4 regions of the Pseudoalteromonas sp. SG45-3 genome follow, and region 3 is predicted to be linked to each of the others. Evidence: predicted binding sites of a transcription regulator. Region 3 holds the regulator's gene; each other region holds the start of a gene.
The links. Region 3 encodes LexA, which represses DNA repair genes until DNA is damaged. Its sites were predicted from a motif close to TACTGTATNNNNATACAGTA; they were not measured.
Positions count from the first base shown of each region.

Region 1: H5126_RS14530 (YebG family protein) is a predicted target of LexA. The motif match lies at 1,479-1,498, and genes of this name have one in related genera.
Region 2: uvrD (DNA helicase II) is a predicted target of LexA. The motif match lies at 2,502-2,521, and genes of this name have one in related genera.
Region 4: ruvC (crossover junction endodeoxyribonuclease RuvC) is a predicted target of LexA. The motif match lies at 1,358-1,377, and genes of this name have one in related genera.

Region 1 is NZ_JACJEN010000013.1:73,333-77,513, reverse strand. It holds gene dsbB (disulfide bond formation protein DsbB) at 93-611, shown strand; gene H5126_RS14540 (DUF6170 family protein) at 613-915, shown strand; gene H5126_RS14535 (helix-hairpin-helix domain-containing protein) at 940-1,236, opposite strand; gene H5126_RS14530 (YebG family protein) at 1,551-1,868, shown strand; gene putP (sodium/proline symporter PutP) at 2,141-3,619, opposite strand; gene H5126_RS14520 (EAL and HDOD domain-containing protein) at 3,951-4,181, shown strand, end outside.
Region 2 is NZ_JACJEN010000002.1:3,627-7,807, forward strand. It holds gene H5126_RS02395 (GNAT family N-acetyltransferase) at 1-294, opposite strand, end outside; gene uvrD (DNA helicase II) at 272-2,437, opposite strand; gene H5126_RS02405 (hypothetical protein) at 2,741-2,965, shown strand; gene H5126_RS02410 (YacL family protein) at 3,082-3,450, shown strand; gene H5126_RS02415 (dUTP diphosphatase) at 3,531-4,154, shown strand; gene yrfG (GMP/IMP nucleotidase) at 4,170-4,181, opposite strand, start outside.
Region 3 is NZ_JACJEN010000016.1:12,760-16,940, reverse strand. It holds gene ctaD (cytochrome c oxidase subunit I) at 1-478, opposite strand, end outside; gene coxB (cytochrome c oxidase subunit II) at 478-1,620, opposite strand; gene lexA (transcriptional repressor LexA) at 2,104-2,721, opposite strand; gene H5126_RS15955 (PaaI family thioesterase) at 2,889-3,329, shown strand; gene H5126_RS15950 (hypothetical protein) at 3,330-3,710, opposite strand; gene H5126_RS15945 (hypothetical protein) at 4,024-4,181, shown strand, end outside.
Region 4 is NZ_JACJEN010000027.1:34,447-38,627, reverse strand. It holds gene ruvB (Holliday junction branch migration DNA helicase RuvB) at 1-157, opposite strand, end outside; gene ruvA (Holliday junction branch migration protein RuvA) at 165-782, opposite strand; gene ruvC (crossover junction endodeoxyribonuclease RuvC) at 785-1,309, opposite strand; gene H5126_RS19745 (ABC transporter permease) at 1,440-3,941, opposite strand; gene H5126_RS19740 (ABC transporter ATP-binding protein) at 3,931-4,181, opposite strand, start outside.

The DNA of each region.
Region 1 (4,181 bases), on a different contig from region 3:
AAAAGCGACTTCGGTAGCTTTTTTTTCCTTTTTGTTGCTGCATACTTTATCCTACGTCATAATCTAACGTCCTATTAAAACGCGGAATTTTTATGAACTGGCTTGCACAATTACCTACCCAACGAACCCCGTGGCTTTTATTTACAGCTATCGTTTTTTTACTTGAAGTTACCGCTCTTTTCTTTCAATACAAAATGGGGTTAGCGCCTTGCATAATGTGTATATATCAACGCACTGCAGTATTGGGGTTATTGGGCGCAGGGATTGTAGGCTCAAGTAAACCACAAAGTAAAACTGTGCGTATGATAGCGTATGTTATTTGGGGAATATCGAGTGTTTGGGGATACTTAATTGCTCGCGAACATATTGATATGCAGACCACCACAGACCCTTTTGCATTTAGCTGCGAGTTTGAACCAAATTTCCCATCATTTATGCCACTACATGAATGGATACCTAGCTTTTTTCAAGCTACCGGGGATTGTGGAAATATAGATTGGCAGTTTGTTGGCATGAGCATGCCTGCTTGGATGGAAGTGATATTTGGGATTTTCTCACTAACGCTATTTATTATAATTATTGCCCGTTTATCAATTAAAAAGTCGATTTGATATGTTTACATTTTTTTCAAGCCAATTAGACCAGCTTAAGCATTTAAAAGTACGCCAGCGTCAAGACGTAATTGCGCTTGCATTAAGTCAGCTATCGCCAACTGATAAAGTTCTATTGCGTATTATAAAACTGCTATTACTTAGCCCACTATTTTTAATATTCACTGTATTTAAAGGTTGGATATTAATACCATTTTTGATACTTGGCGGATTGTGCTATCCACTATTAACTACACCTATTGAGATTAACTTTGCTAAAAAGCACTTAAGCGATGCACTAAAACAATTTAATCAGGGCGCCTAGCACCCTGATTACTATTTAGAAATATTAAAGTGTAAGTTTCCCCTCTAATTTAGCTAAAAGTTTTTTGCCAATCCCTTTAACTTGCGATAAATCACTAACGCTTTTAAATTCGCCATTTTCTTCACGATAATCCACAATTGCCTGCGCTTTTTTCTTACCTATACCAGGTAACTTAGCAAGCATCTCTGCATCAGCATTATTTATACTAATTGTCTCAGCTTGAGGCATTTGCTTAGTTACTTCTGATAATTGTGCATACGCGGTAGTCGCGGGTAGTAAACATAATAAACTTATGATGAGTAAATTTTTTAACGTTTTCATTAAACTTGCCCTTATTCTTCTTTTCTTAATTTTGAGTATTGCTCAGGAAATCAATAAATAAGGAACTGTAAAGTTCATCACTTAAAGTGTACCTAAACGCATTATCACTATGATCCGAAATCCTGAAAATGCAGCTGGTACAACAAAGTGATTGCTTAACTAAAGTAAAGTTACCGTTTTTTGTCAAATTTAAGACACCTAAAAATTAATACTTCGCGCTTGCAAATTTACTTACAAACCATTACTGTACATAAAAACAGTAATCTAATGGTTTTTTAAAAACCACGGTGCCAAGCAATTTTGCAGGAGAAATCATGGCTGTTGTTGTTAAATATGTTGTAGAACGAAACGGAGTCGAGCGTATGACGTTTACTACCAAAAAAGAAGCGGATGCTTATGACAAGATGCTCGATATAGCAGAATCACTTGAGCTGATGCTAGAAAAGGTAGACGTACCGCTTAGTGAGCAACAAATTGAATCACTTGCTTTAGAAATAGCGAAAAGCAAAGATGATTTTATGACCATATTGAAAGGTGGCAAAGATCCAGCTGTTACCAAAGCGCCAGCAAAAAGTAAAAAGTCAGATAACGTTGCATCAATTGAAGATAACAACGATAAAAAAGTAAGTTAATTCATAGAATGTTCCCTCCTCGGACGGGACAAACTAAATAAAAAAGGGAGCAACTAAGTTGCTCCCTTTTTTATTATACCAATTCGCTTAATTAAGTGATCTCTTTGAGGGTGGAAAACGTGTTGATAGCTAGGCAAAAATTCGATATTTAGTTGTTCTAAATGAGAATTTTTTAACGCCGGTAGCAACACGTTTAGCCCCGCAAAATGATTAAGTATTATTGCGGATTGGTATTAATTACTACTCATTTTAAAATAAATAGTAATTGCTAATTAAAGCTCTTTTTCTACTTCATCAAATAAAGCAGTGATGTTTTGCTCAGGCTCTTTTGTTACTAAGCTAACAACAACAATTGCAATACTCGCTAAAATAAAGCCCGGTACTATTTCGTACATAAAGCTACTTAAGCTTTCACCATTGATAGTAAATGGTCCATATATCCAAATTAGCACAGTAAATGCGCCTACTAACATACCAGCTAACGCACCAGCAAAGTTCATGCGTTTCCAATAAAGGCTAAACAATACAAGTGGTCCAAACGCAGCACCAAAGCCAGCCCACGCATTACTTACTAGGTCTAAAATAGAGCTATCTCTGTCGTAAGCTAAATAAATAGCGAACATAGCAACTACGGCAACACTAATACGGCCAACAGCAACTAGCTCTTTATCACTGGCATCTTTACGTAAGAATGTTTTATAGAAATCTTCTGTTAATGAACTTGAACTAACCAATAATTGAGATGAGATAGTACTCATAATCGCAGCCAAAATTGCAGCAAGTAAAAAGCCAGCAATAAGTGGGTGGAACAGCAACTCAGAAAGAATTAAGAAAATTGTTTCAGGGTCTTCAACTACAATGTTGTTCTCATAAGTATAAGCTGCACCAAATATACCAGTACCAACAGCACCAATGGCAGCAACAATCATCCATGTCATACCAATACGGCGTGCTTTAGGCATATCTTTAACACTACGTACCGACATAAAACGAACAATGATATGTGGTTGGCCAAAATAACCTAAACCCCAAGCCATTGCAGAAATAATACCTAATGCAGAACCTGCACCAATCCAGTTAAGCATATCTGGATTTACGCTATGTAAAGTTGATTCTAAAGGTTGTTCAAGCAAAGAGTATGCAACCGTTGGTACTAGAATAAGTGCAATGAACATAATACAACCTTGCACAAAGTCAGTTAAGCTTACAGCTAAAAAACCACCAAACAAGGTATATAAAACAACTACGCCCGTTGTAATGTATAAACCCATTTCATAAGTTAAACCAAACGAGCTTTCAAACAATTTACCACCAGCGACAACACCAGATGAAGTATAAAGAGTAAAGAAAACAATAATTACCACAGCTGATACAACACGTAATAGGTTGGATTTATCATTGAAGCGATTTGAAAAGTAGTCTGGGATGGTTATAGAGTCATTTGCTTTTTCAGTGTAAACACGTAATCTCGGTGCAACTAACAGATAATTTAACCAAGCACCAATCACCAAGCCAATTGCTATCCATGTACTACTAAAACCAGTAACAAACATCGCACCAGGTAGGCCCATTAAAATCCAGCCACTCATATCAGATGCACCTGCAGACAGTGCAGCTACACTTGGAGATAGATTTCGTCCACCTAACATGTAACCAGATACATCGTCAGTAGATTGCTTATATGCATATAGTCCGATACCTAACATTACAATAAAATATAATGCTAGTGAAATAATCATTCCTGTTTCCAAATTAGCCTCCGCATAATTATTAATAATAGGCTTTAATCCAAATAATGACTCTTAAAATTTTATAGTTAAGACACTATTGGGGTAAAAACCATTCTCGCTGACTATATCATGCTTGATAATAAAATCTCCAACTTGTTGCCCTCACCTGATACAAAAATACTCATGTTGAATAATTTTAAAGCGAATTGGTGAAATATAATAAATTAAATACTAGAAAGACCTTAATTTTTAATGATAATTTATTAATCTAGCAAATATACGTAATGCTATTTTGAGTCTTTTGCCATATATTATTACAATAACTAATTAGATTACTCTTACGGAACTGTTTATGTATTTTTACGCTGCACGCCAACCTATTTTAGACAGAGATAAAAAGCTCATAGGATATGAACTTTTATTTCGCGATGGCGTTGATAACGTATTTCCCGATATAGACGGTGACGAGGCAACTACACGACTAATTGAAGGTAGTCAGTTTAATTTCGGCTTAGAAGATTTAACCGACAATAAACCCGCCTATATAAATTTCACCCTAGAAACGCTATCAAAGGGCTACCCA
Region 2 (4,181 bases), on a different contig from region 3:
AACGGTGCCGGCAAGTGCTGCAAGTTTATCAGGGTGCAAACCACTAAAACCATCGTAAACAGCATGAGCAAATTCTTGCCCTAAAATTTGGTGTGTGCGAGTAGGCCAGTACGAATTTTTAATCGCGCACTGCTTTGATACAACAAGTGTATTGTTTTCATCTATTAATGAGTTAAGTATTTCATAACACCAAGCTGGGCTGCCCGTGATCAACACTAGCTGACGATGATACGCGCCAGCTAATTGTTGCTCTAACTCATTTAGGTGTGCTTTATACCGCTTGTAATCGTGCATAGGCCGTTACTAACCATTTGCTACCAAGGTCGTCAAAGTTAACTTGTACGCGAGATTGTGCGCCACTACCTTCATAATTCAGTACAGTACCAATACCAAACTTAGCATGCAGTACGCGTTGTCCTAAGTTAAAGCCACTGTCTTCAAATGCGGCATGGCTAACTGATGCGCTAAAACGCCCAGCGGCAGGCGGGCGAGAAACCTGTGTTTTAATACGGATTTCTTCTACGCAGTCTTCAGGGATTTCGCGTAAAAAGCGAGATGGGCTATGGTATTTTTCTTGCCCGTATAAACGGCGACTCTCAGCATGGCTAATGTATAACTTATCCATTGCTCGTGTCATGCCTACATAACAAAGGCGGCGCTCTTCTTCTAAGCGACCCGACTCTTCGTTGCTTTGCTGAGAAGGGAACATGCCTTCTTCTACGCCTACCATAAACACTAGCGGAAACTCTAAGCCTTTAGCTGAGTGAAGCGTCATCATTTGTACGGCGTCTTCGTGTTCTTCTGCTTGTCCTTCACCTGACTCAAGTGACGTATGGGCTAAAAAGCCTTGTAAAGGTGAGCTGTACTCTTCGTCTTCAGGCAGCTCATACTGATCACAAGCGCTAATTAGCTCTTCTAAGTTTTCTACGCGAGCACGGCCTTTTTCACCTTTTTCGGCTTGGTACATTGCCATCAAGCCTGAGGTTTGAATTGTGTACTTGGCTTGCTCATGCAAAGTTAGGTCGCTAATTTTATCTTCTATTTGTTCAACGAGTTCTACAAACTTACTTACTGCACCAGAAGCACGACCAGATAAATGCTGTTGTTCTACAATTGCTTTTGCGGCATACCAAAGCGGTAACGATTCTGCTCGTGCACAATCGCGTATATGGCTCAATGTTTTATCGCCAATACCGCGTGCTGGCGTATTAATTACACGCTCAAACGCGGCATCGTCTTGACGATTACCTACTAGGCGTAAGTACGACAACGCATCTTTAATTTCTTGTCGTTCGAAGAATCGCATACCCCCATAAATACGGTATTTTAAGCCTTCTTGCAGCATGGCCTCCTCGAGTACACGAGATTGCGCGTTACTACGGTATAAAATTGCGGCATCTTGTAGGGCATTACCTGCATTTAACCAGCTTCGTAGTTTGCTACTTACAAAGCGTGCTTCGTCTAACTCATTAAATGCCGCATAAATAGAAATTGGCTCGCCATCGTTACCGTCGGTCCATAAGCTTTTACCCATACGCTCTGAGTTATTTTGAATTAATGCATTAGACGCTTTCAAAATAGTTGCTGTTGAACGGTAGTTTTGTTCAAGACGAATGGTTTCTGCGCTAAAGTCAGTTAAAAATCGTTTAATATTTTCGATTTTAGCACCGCGCCAACCGTAAATACTTTGGTCATCGTCGCCTACAATCATGATACTGCTTGTATCGCCTGCAAGTAACTTTAACCAAGCATATTGAATGGTATTTGTATCTTGGAACTCGTCTACGAGCATATGTGCAAAGCGTTGCTGATAATGACGCAGTAACGTTGGGTTATTTTTTAACACTTCGTAGCTGCGTAGTAATATTTCGGCAAAATCTACTAGGCCTGCTCTATCACAGGCCTCTTGGTAGGCGGCGTAAACACGCAGCATCATTTGCTCGTTAATATCGTATGCTTGAATATCTTTAGGGCGAAGTGCTTCATCTTTTTTAGCGCTGATGTACCAGCCAAATTGTTTGGCGGGCCATTTTTTATCATCGATATTCATCGATTTTAATAAGCGCTTGATCATCCGAAGTTGATCGTCAGAGTCTAAAATTTGAAAGGCTTCTGGTAAGTTAGCTTCACGGTGATGAGCACGTAAAATACGATGCGACAAACCATGGAACGTACCAATCCACATACCACCTACAGGGGCTTTTAGTGTTTCTTCAACGCGGCTGCGCATTTCTTTAGCCGCTTTATTAGTAAAGGTTACGGCAAAAATACTGTAAGCAGATGCTTGCTCAACTTGCATAAGCCACGCAATACGATGAACTAACACTCGTGTTTTACCAGACCCAGCACCTGCTAATACCAGCATGTTTTGTAGTGGGGCTGCAACGGCATCGCGTTGTTTGTCATTTAAGCCATCGAGTAATTGTGAAACGTCCATCGTTACGCCTTTTTAATCAATATTGTGGGCAGTATAACAGGTGTTTTTGTTAGGCTAAATAAAATACTGTTTTTATAAACAGCTATTTATAAAATAGCCTTAAAAACGAGTAACTTGATAATTTTTTGAACAAACAAAAAAGCGTAAACGCACAATAAAAATTGCTAATTTGACCTAAAGTTAGCAAAATTTACTAACTCTCTAAATCTAGACTAATTTAACTATTTGATTTGTAAGCTTTAATAAATTGGCATAGAGTGTGTAAGTAAATAATTATAAAATCAAATAAATACAGAGGTTAGTATGGCAGATCAAGGTTCTGGCGGTAACGTAATCGCAGCATTATGTAATATATTTTTTCCTGGTTTAGGGCAGTTAGTGCAAGGGCGTATTTTAGCGGCTATATTTTTTGCACTCGCTATTATAATAAGTTACGCACTAATTTATGTGCTTGTAGGTTTTGTACTAGTGCCTATTATTTACTTATGGTCGATTATTGACGCAGCGCGTTATAGATCGCGAAGTTAACTGCTTTAAAGTTGAATAAAATAGCGCCCTTGTGGCGCTATTTTACTTTATATGTCCTGTGGTTTGCGGGCGTTTACGTATATAATTACGCAATTAAAGATTTACAGGCAAATCCTATGGAGTATCAATTTATTCGCGACCCTATTAGTGGGCTACGTATTAAAATAAGTAGTGAACACGCTATTATTGGTCGCTGGCTAAACGAAGAAATAGGCAAAGACAAAGTAGCTATGGTGCAAGCGCTTATTGCATCGGTGAGCTCAAGCTATGAGCCGTTAACGCTAAAAGGCCAAGAAATAGATTTAATATTAACCAAAGACGAAGCATTATTTGAAGCCCATGCGCTTCATCAAGACAGTGAAGACCTAATAGCGTATCAAGATGACGATTTAGCGCTTGAAGAAAATGGTTTAAGTAGTGGTTGTGGCTTTGAAGATTTCATTGATTTAATTGATTCATGGGCTGAATTTAGCGGCTCAAAGTAAACTACATATTAAGATAGTGCTGATGCGTTAAGCTTCCTTTATCTGTACTATTACACTAATCAAAAACGACAGGAATGAATATGTCTGCCAATTTAAACAAGCTAGTAGTTATGCTAGAAATGCAAAACGCCATGAACACTAAAGTACATGAGCAATGGTTTACTCAAGGATTCGAATGGTACCGCGCTATTTGGGTTGAGTGCGCTGAAATGCTGGATCATCATGGTTGGAAATGGTGGAAAAAACAAACACCAGATACTGAACAAGTTATTTTAGAGTTGGTTGATATTTTTCATTTTGGTCTATCGCTTAGAATTGACGGCAAAACTAGCTACGAAGACTTAGCAAAGCAACTTGAAGCTGAGCTTAGTAATGCTCAACAAGCGGATGACTTTAAACAAACGCTAGAAATATTAGCGGCTTCCGCCGTTGCAGATAAAACGTTTAATGCCGCTGCCTTTGCCGGCTGTATGGCGCAAATGGGTATGGATATTGATGATTTATATCGCGGCTACGTAGGTAAAAACACGTTAAACTTTTTCCGTCAAGATCATGGCTACAAAGACGGTAGCTACATTAAAGAGTGGAACGGGCAAGAAGATAACGAGCATTTAGTTGAAGTAGTTAAAAGCCTTGATACAGAACATGCAGATTTTGCAAAGTTAGTGTACCAAGGCCTTGAAGCGCGTTACCCAAAAATCTAGCCCACGTAAACTGAGTTAAATAATCTT
Region 3 (4,181 bases):
TGTCATTACTGTATGTTGTGGACAGTGGTGCATAAAAAGTCCAACCAAATGCAGGCCCCCCACCAGGCATAAATAACGATGCCAATAGGATTAAAAACGCAAACGGTAAAATCCAAAAGCTCCAGTTATTCATTCTTGGCAATGCCATATCTGGCGCGCCAATCATGAGTGGTATCATCCAGTTAGCAAGGCCTGTAAAGGCGGGCATAACCGCACCAAACACCATAATTAAACCATGCACTGTGGTCATTTGATTAAAAAAGTGAGGGTCGACCAACTGTAAACCTGGTTGAAATAATTCAGCCCTGATCACCATGGCCATTGCGCCACCAATTAAGAACATGGTCAGCGAAAAAATTAAATATAAACTACCTATATCTTTATGATTAGTTGTGTAAAGCCAGCGTTTAAAACCTTTAGCTGGGTGATGAGCATGATGAGCTTCATTGGCGTTAGGTTGTTCTACTATGCTACTCATTAGTTCGCCTCCACTTTGGCATCAAGTGCTGTCTGTATTTGACTCGGTTGAATAACATCACCCGTATCATTACCCCACGCATTACGTTTATAAGTAATAACCGCAGCTAATTGCTTTATAGATAACTGCTTGGCAAAAGCTTGCATTGCCGTACCGGGTCGTCCATGGATAACTACATTAATGTGATCTTTTATATCGCCAAGCACTATCGGGCTGCCTTTAAGTGCAGGAAATACGCCCGGTAACCCCATGCCAGTAGGTTGATGACATGCAGCACAATTAGCCATATATACTTGTTCGCCTAAAGTCATTAATTCTTCTTTTGGGAGGGTTTTATCAAGTAATGCGGCATCTGCTAATGCTGCTTTTTGTTTAGCCTGCTTTGCATCTGTAAGCCATGTTTTAAAATCAGCCTCAGATTTAGCGACCACCACAACGGGCATAAAGCCATGGTCTTTACCACACAACTCAGCACATTGGCCTCGGTAAGTACCTTCTTCGTTTATGTTCGTCCATGTTTCGTTTATAAAGCCGGGGTTCGCATCTTTTTTAACTGCAAAATCAGGTACCCACCAAGAGTGAATAACATCGTCAGAAGTCATTAAAAATCGTACTTTTTGATTTATTGGCAGTACAAGAGGCTTATCAACCTCAAGTAAGTAGTTAGGATTTTTATCTGCAAGATTCGCGATTTCATCTTGCGGGGTAGATAAAATAGAGTAGAACTCTACATCTTCACCCATATATTCATAATGCCATTTCCATTGCGAACCCGTAATTTTAATAGTGAGATCAGCTTTGCTGGCATCTTCCATTGCAATTAGGGTTTTAGTGGCTGGTACTGCCATAGCAATTAAAATAACAAACGGAATTGCAGTCCAAAGTATTTCTACTTTAGTGCTTTCGTGAAATTGGGCAGGTACAGCCCCTTTAGATTTACGGTGATGAATAAGTGCCCAAAACATAATTGCGAACACTATCACCCCAATCACACAACATATTATAAATATGGTCATGTGCAGCTGATATACATTATTGCTTATATCGGTTACGCCTTTGCGCATATTGTATTGGCTGTTAGCCAAAACTGGGTGCGAAAAAACACATAATATAAGCCACAAGGTAGAGGTCAGTTTACCCATGTGACGGCTCCTTTGATGCTATTGCGAATGCAAAGCGAAGAGGCATACGGCTTAAACGCCAATTCGTTATTTTTATTTTTTTAGCCAATCTAATTTAATATTGATTGGTTTTGCTGCGCCAACAACGGGTTTGTGTATATTGTGTGTTCTCAAAACTAAAAAGCTGTGAGTTATTATTAGCTCAGCACATTAACAATTAGCTAAAAAACGAACAACAAGCAAGTTTTAGTATAAAAAACAACCAGGTGATATTGAATAATTAATAAAAAATCGGTAATCAACTGGGCAACAGAAAGTTCAAAATATGAGCAAGGCAAAGGGGTTTAACGCATTCGGAGGGGGAAAATATAAGTGCAAAAAAGTTTACAGCTTAAATAGTCAGTGGGCTGTTTACGCCCTATTTTTAGTACAAATTTTAAAACAAAAATGCGTACTAGTTAGTACGCATTTATAAAACTGCTTGTTTAAAAGCTATTTTTAAAGTCACATCCAATCAGCGTTTCTTATAACGCCAACGGCTAAGCCTTCAATATTAAAAGACTCATTCTCAAGATCTACTTCAATAGAGTCAAAATCGTCGTTTTCAGCATGAAGTAATACTTTACGACCCGCTTTCTCAAGACGTTTTACAGTTACGTCTTCGTCTAGGCGGGCAACAACAACTTGCCCGTTTTCAGCGGTTTGAGTACGATGTACAGCAAGTAAATCACCATCCATAATACCAATATCTTTCATGCTCATACCGTTAACGCGTAGTAAAAAATCTGCAGCCGGTTTAAACATTAATGGATCGATTTTACAGTGACTTTCAACGTGCTCTTGCGCCAAAATAGGTGAACCAGCAGCAACACGCCCTATAAGCGGTAAACCTAATTGTTCTGGCTCTTCTTCTTCAATTAATTGAATACCACGGCTTGCACCTGGTTTCATTTTAATTGCGCCTTTTTTAGCAAGTGCTTTTAAATGTTCTTCAGCAGCATTGGCACTTTTAAAACCTAATGTTTGCGCTATTTCAGCACGTGTAGGAGGCATACCAGTGTCTTTAATAAAAACTTTAATTAGTTCGAGTATTTGAGCTTGGCGGTTCGTTAATGGTCGCATACAACTGGTTTTCCATACAGTACATTTAACTGTGAGTATATACAGTTAAATAAAAATCGCAAATTTAAATTAAGCCTTAAAATAGCTAAAGTAATTTCACTTGTGTACATTTTAGGGATATAACTAAAGCTAAGTTTATAAATGATTAAAAATGCAAAGGAGACATTATGAGTATTTGGTACCAGCCCATCACCTTAGAGCTGTGCAAGCAGTTAGAACAAGGCATTAATGGCCAAGGAACATTAATGAAAACTATGGGGATAGAAGTCACAGAAATTGGCGATGATTATTTGGTTGCCACAATGCCGGCAATTCCTGAGCATCATAACCCAATGGGCATGGTTCACGGCGGTGCTAACGTTGTACTTGCCGAAACAGTCGCCAGCTATGCCGCTAACTTTGTTGTCGATTTTACTAAATTTTACTGTGTAGGGCAGGAAATTAGCGCAAGTCATTTAAAAGCATCTCGCAACGGCACTTTAACAGCAACGGCTAGAGCGTTTCATATTGGCAAACGTAGTTCAGTATGGGAAATAAAAATTACAAATAGCCGCAATGAGCTGTGCTGCGTATCAAAAATGACCGCAGCAGTCGTAGAGCGAAGATAGTTACTTTTCGATTGGGTAAATGGTAATTTCCATACCCGCACCAATCGCAGATATACGCAATAATGTATCTGCATCTAAGGCTTGATTAAAGCACTTAGGAGAAGTCCCTGATTCAAAACCAATATCAAACGTTCTACGTGAACAGCTTAACCATTGCTTTAGCGCATTACGCGAACACGATTCAATAAGCTCACATATATGGTTTATGGCTTTATCAGGTGTGCTCACCTCACCTGTAGCTTCAATACGCGCTAGTTGACGGTATTCGTCTTTGTCATAATGTAAAATCGTCGCGACTTTTTTCAAGTCCGCCACTAGCAAACTAATATCTTGCTTTGATTCAAGCTCAAGATCTACATTTAAAAATTGAATTTCCGACATCGTTTCGTATTTATCCTCTAATAATTTCATTGCAAACTTTAACGCAGTTTTACCGTTATACCAAATCAACTATGCTCTATTAACCACTTTATATGGATATTTCGCAGCTTTTAAGTATTTTTTAGCATTTAAAGCTAGCTGGATATCAAATATTCAGCTCAATTAAACAGATAAGTCATGTTAGGAATTTAAGTGTAATCTTTTTTATTTTTAAATGATTACAGTAAGCTATAGTTTAAACTGCGACAAAATGTCGCAGTAACTTATCCTATTAATGTAATAAACTAGCTTCTAAAAATAATAAGACTAAAACATGAATAAAAAAATATTTAAACATGCTCGCAAGTTACATAAATGGTTAGGATATTTATTAGCACTACAAATTTTAGCATGGTTACTAGGTGGTTTAATTATGAGTGCAATCCCTCTTGATAAAGTTCATGGGGAGCATCTTGCAACACGTACTCTTAA
Region 4 (4,181 bases), on a different contig from region 3:
CACCACGGGTTCGGGCAGCTTCAATAAAAATTTCCATTTGCTGCTTAACATGAGGCTGGCCTCTGTAGTCGGCTAAAAGTTTTGGTCTTATTGCACGATCTATAGAGTCTTCATTTGTTTTTTCAGTCGCATCAATTAAGCGATCCGCTTCAATCATGGGTTACTCACAACATAGATTTTAAAGATTCTCTAATAAGAACCTCAGTAGACATATCGGGTTTACTTATCGATTTTACTGCTTTTTGAGCTTGTGGCAATTTATAACCTAATGCAAGCAGTGCCGATACGGCATCATCCGCTGCATTATTAGCAATTGTCGTATCGCTCATTGGCTCTATTACTGCGCTGTCACTAAATGGCGTAAATAAATCATTACCCCAATCTTTTAGCCTGTCTTTCATTTCGAGTACTAAACGCTCGGCTGTTTTTTTACCTACACCGGGTAATTTAACAAGCGATGTTGAGTCTTCGTTATTTACACAACTTACAAATTGTTTTGCCGACATGCCCGATAAAATAGCTAAGCCAAGTTTTGGCCCTACGCCATTTGCTTTTAATAGCTCTCTAAACAAAGCACGTTCAACTTTATTATTAAAACCAAATAATAGTTGAGCATCTTCACGCACTACAAAGTGAGTGTAAACAATCGCATTTTCACCAATTTTTGGTAAATCGTAAAAACAGGTCATTGGCATTTGTACTTCGTAACCTACACCACTTACTTCGAGTAATATTTCTGGTGGCTGTTTTTCGACTAAAATACCATTTAAGCGGCCTATCATAATTATTTCCTTAAACGTCCTCTAACGGTTTTGCTTGCGCTGCCCGCTAGTTTAATTAAATTTTGTTCTGAGTGAGCGTGGCAAATCGCAATAGCGAGTGCATCAGCTGCATCGGCTTGTGGCGTACCAGGTAGTTTTAAAATATTTTTTACCATGTGTTGCACTTGAGTTTTATCAGCGCCACCGTTACCTACTACTGCTTGCTTAATTTGCCTAGCTGAATATTCAAATACGGGCAAGTCGGCCATTGCAGCACCTACAATAGCAGCGCCTCTAGCTTGGCCAAGTTTTAAAGCTGAATCGGGGTTGTGCGCCATAAATACTTTTTCAATGGCAAAGGTTTCTGGCGAAAACTGCTCAATAAGCTGTGTAATGCCTTGGTAGATCATTTTAAGCCTAACCGGAAAAGGATGATCGGCTAACTTAATACAGCCACTGCCTAAGTATGTAAATTTAGAACCTTGATGGGCAACAACACCATATCCGGTCAAACGTGAACCAGGATCGATCCCTAAAATGATGGCCAAACAGCGCTCCATTGTTATTATTTTTAAATTACGCTAATAATGCCAGAGTACTGTATAAATTACCAGTACAAAGAAAAACAAAAATGCCCACGTACTAGGTGGGCATTTACAGGAGCATGTTAGTTTAAGCTTACCCTAGGGTACGTACTAATCCTTGGGTGTTTTGTTTAAGTGTTCGGGCAATCATTAAATAACCTAAACCTGCCACAAATACGCCGCCAGCTACCGGTCCAATAATCCATATATGTGGGTGTAACTTACCTGCTAAATCAAACATTTGTTGCTGCACAATTAAAAGCGCTATATCACTAAAAAATGCGGCAACTAAGCCAGCTAAACCGCCGAGTAATAAAAACTCATACAGGGTCGCGTTTTTAATTAATCGGCTTTTAGCGCCAAGCGTTCTGAGTATTACAATTTCTTGCATACGCTCACCTAAACTAGCTTGCACTTGCGATATAAGTACAAGCGCGCCACACAGCACAACAATTGCAAGTACAAAGCCAATGGCGAGTGATACTTGCGAAATAGTAGTTTGTATTTGCTTAACAAAGTTATCAATATCAATGGCTGTAATAGTAGGGTAAGTACGTAATAACTGGCTAAAATCACGCTTTTGGTCTGGGTTTATACGTACCGACGAAATATACGTTGCGGGAAAATCTGCAAGTACATCTGGGCTTAAAATAATAAAAAAGTTAGGTTTAAGCGTGGCCCAATTTACTTTGCGCACACTGGTGATTTTAGCGTCGAACGACTGCGAACCAATTAAAAATGTGAGCGTGTCGCCTATCTCAACATCTAAACGCTCAAGCATCGACTCCTCTACTGAAGCTTCAGCCATCGCATTCTCACCAAACCACGTACCTTGTGTTACTTCATTTTGGTCAGGCACATCTTTAAGCCATGTAAGATTTAGCTCGCGGCCAATACCTGCACGTGCTTCTTCGTCTTTTTTCTCGTTGTCTTGCAGCGATACTGAACGTGCTACCAACTCGCCATTCACCGCATTTACGCGCCCACGAATAGTGGGATAAAACTCTGATACTTGAATATCTTTTTGAGCTAAATATTCGTTAATTGGCTCAAGCTCATTTTGCGTAATATTAACTAAAAACGCATTAGGCGCGTCGCTTGGAAGTTGCGACTGCCAATCAGATATCATGTCGTTTTTAAGTACCACTAAAAACAGCAGTAATTTAATCGCTAACGAAAAACTAATTAACTGTACCGCGTTCACATTTGCACGCTTTTGAATAGATGCAATTGCAAGCGACCAACTGTTACCTGGCTTTAATCCTAGTTTTCGACCACCACCAAATATTAATTTAGATACTAAAAACAGCACACCAATTAGCGCAAGTGTTGATATAAACAAAATAAGCGTTATTTTTATGTTGTTACTAAATAACCACATTAATAAAAACACAGTTAGCGCACTCATACCTAAATGCACACGACTTACAGCCAACTTGTCGCCTAAGTTACGGCGCAGAACTCTAAGCGGTGGAATATCAAATAAATCAAATAACGGTTTGATAGAAAACATAACTGCACAAATTACGCCAGTGCTTATAGCCACCAGCCAAGGTTTAAAGCCACCCAAGGGTAGCTCTGTGCCCATACTTTTTGATAAGTAACTTGTTGCTATTTCTTGCAAGCCATAACCAATTAACAGCCCTATACTTACTGCCATTGCACATACAAGCAATAAATGAAGCATGTATATTTTGCGGATCATTGAGCGGCTACCGCCGAGCGTTTTCATCATCGCTACTGGGTCGTATTGGCGTTCACAATAACGTTTTGCTGAAACAGCTATAGCCACTGCGGCTAAAATAATACCTAATAGACCGGCTAGTAATAAAAAGCTCTCTGCGCGGTTTAAACTATTTGAAATAGGTGATTGACGGTCTTTAACGCCGTACCATTGTTGGTTTTCTTTCATTTGTGGTTTAAGCCACTCGTAAAAGCTATTTATATCGGCCTCACTACCTGCATAAAGTTGGCGATAATAAACACGACTACCCGGCTGCACAACTTCGGTCTTTGCCACATCGTCAATATTAATAAGCACACGACGGCTACTTGAAAATACATTAAATGGCGCGTCAGGCTCTTCTACAATAACTTTTGAAACATTAAATAATGCAGCGCCAAGCTCTACTTGCGCGCCTATATCAATATTTAAACTGTAAAATACCGATTCACTTAGCCACACATTACCAGGCGTTGGTCCGCTATTAGCAACTTTAGTTTCACCGGTTAGGGTATCTTTAACTTTTAACTGCCCTTTTAGCGGGTACGCATTAGATGCTGCTTTTACTGAGCTAAACTGCATTTCATCATCGGCAAACAACATAGTGTCGAAATACACCATTTGCGCCGTTTTTAAATTTTGGCTCTGAGCTTGAGTAATAAAAGCGGTGTCCAGAACATGGTCGCTTGCAAGTACACGGTCTGCTGCAATAAAAGCACTGCTTTTTTGCGCAATACTTTGCCCTATTCGCTCAGTAACCATCGACAGTGTAAGCACGGTTAACACAGCAAGAGCGATAGCTGCGCTTATAACCGTGAGCTCACCACGGCGAAATTCTCGCGAAAATAATTTAAGCGCTAACTTAACCCACATTAGCAACGTCCTCTACTTGGCTTTTTACCAGTAAACCCGCTTCTATTTGAATAATGTGCTCACATTTTTGTGCAAGCCCTTCATCGTGAGTAACCAAAATAAGCGTAGTGCCGTGTTGCGTGTTTAAATCAAATAATAAGGATTCAATCATTTTACCGTTTTTGCTGTCTAAATTAGCCGAAGGCTCATCAGCAAACAGTATTTTAGGTGTACCAATAAATGCTCGCGCAATAGCAACAC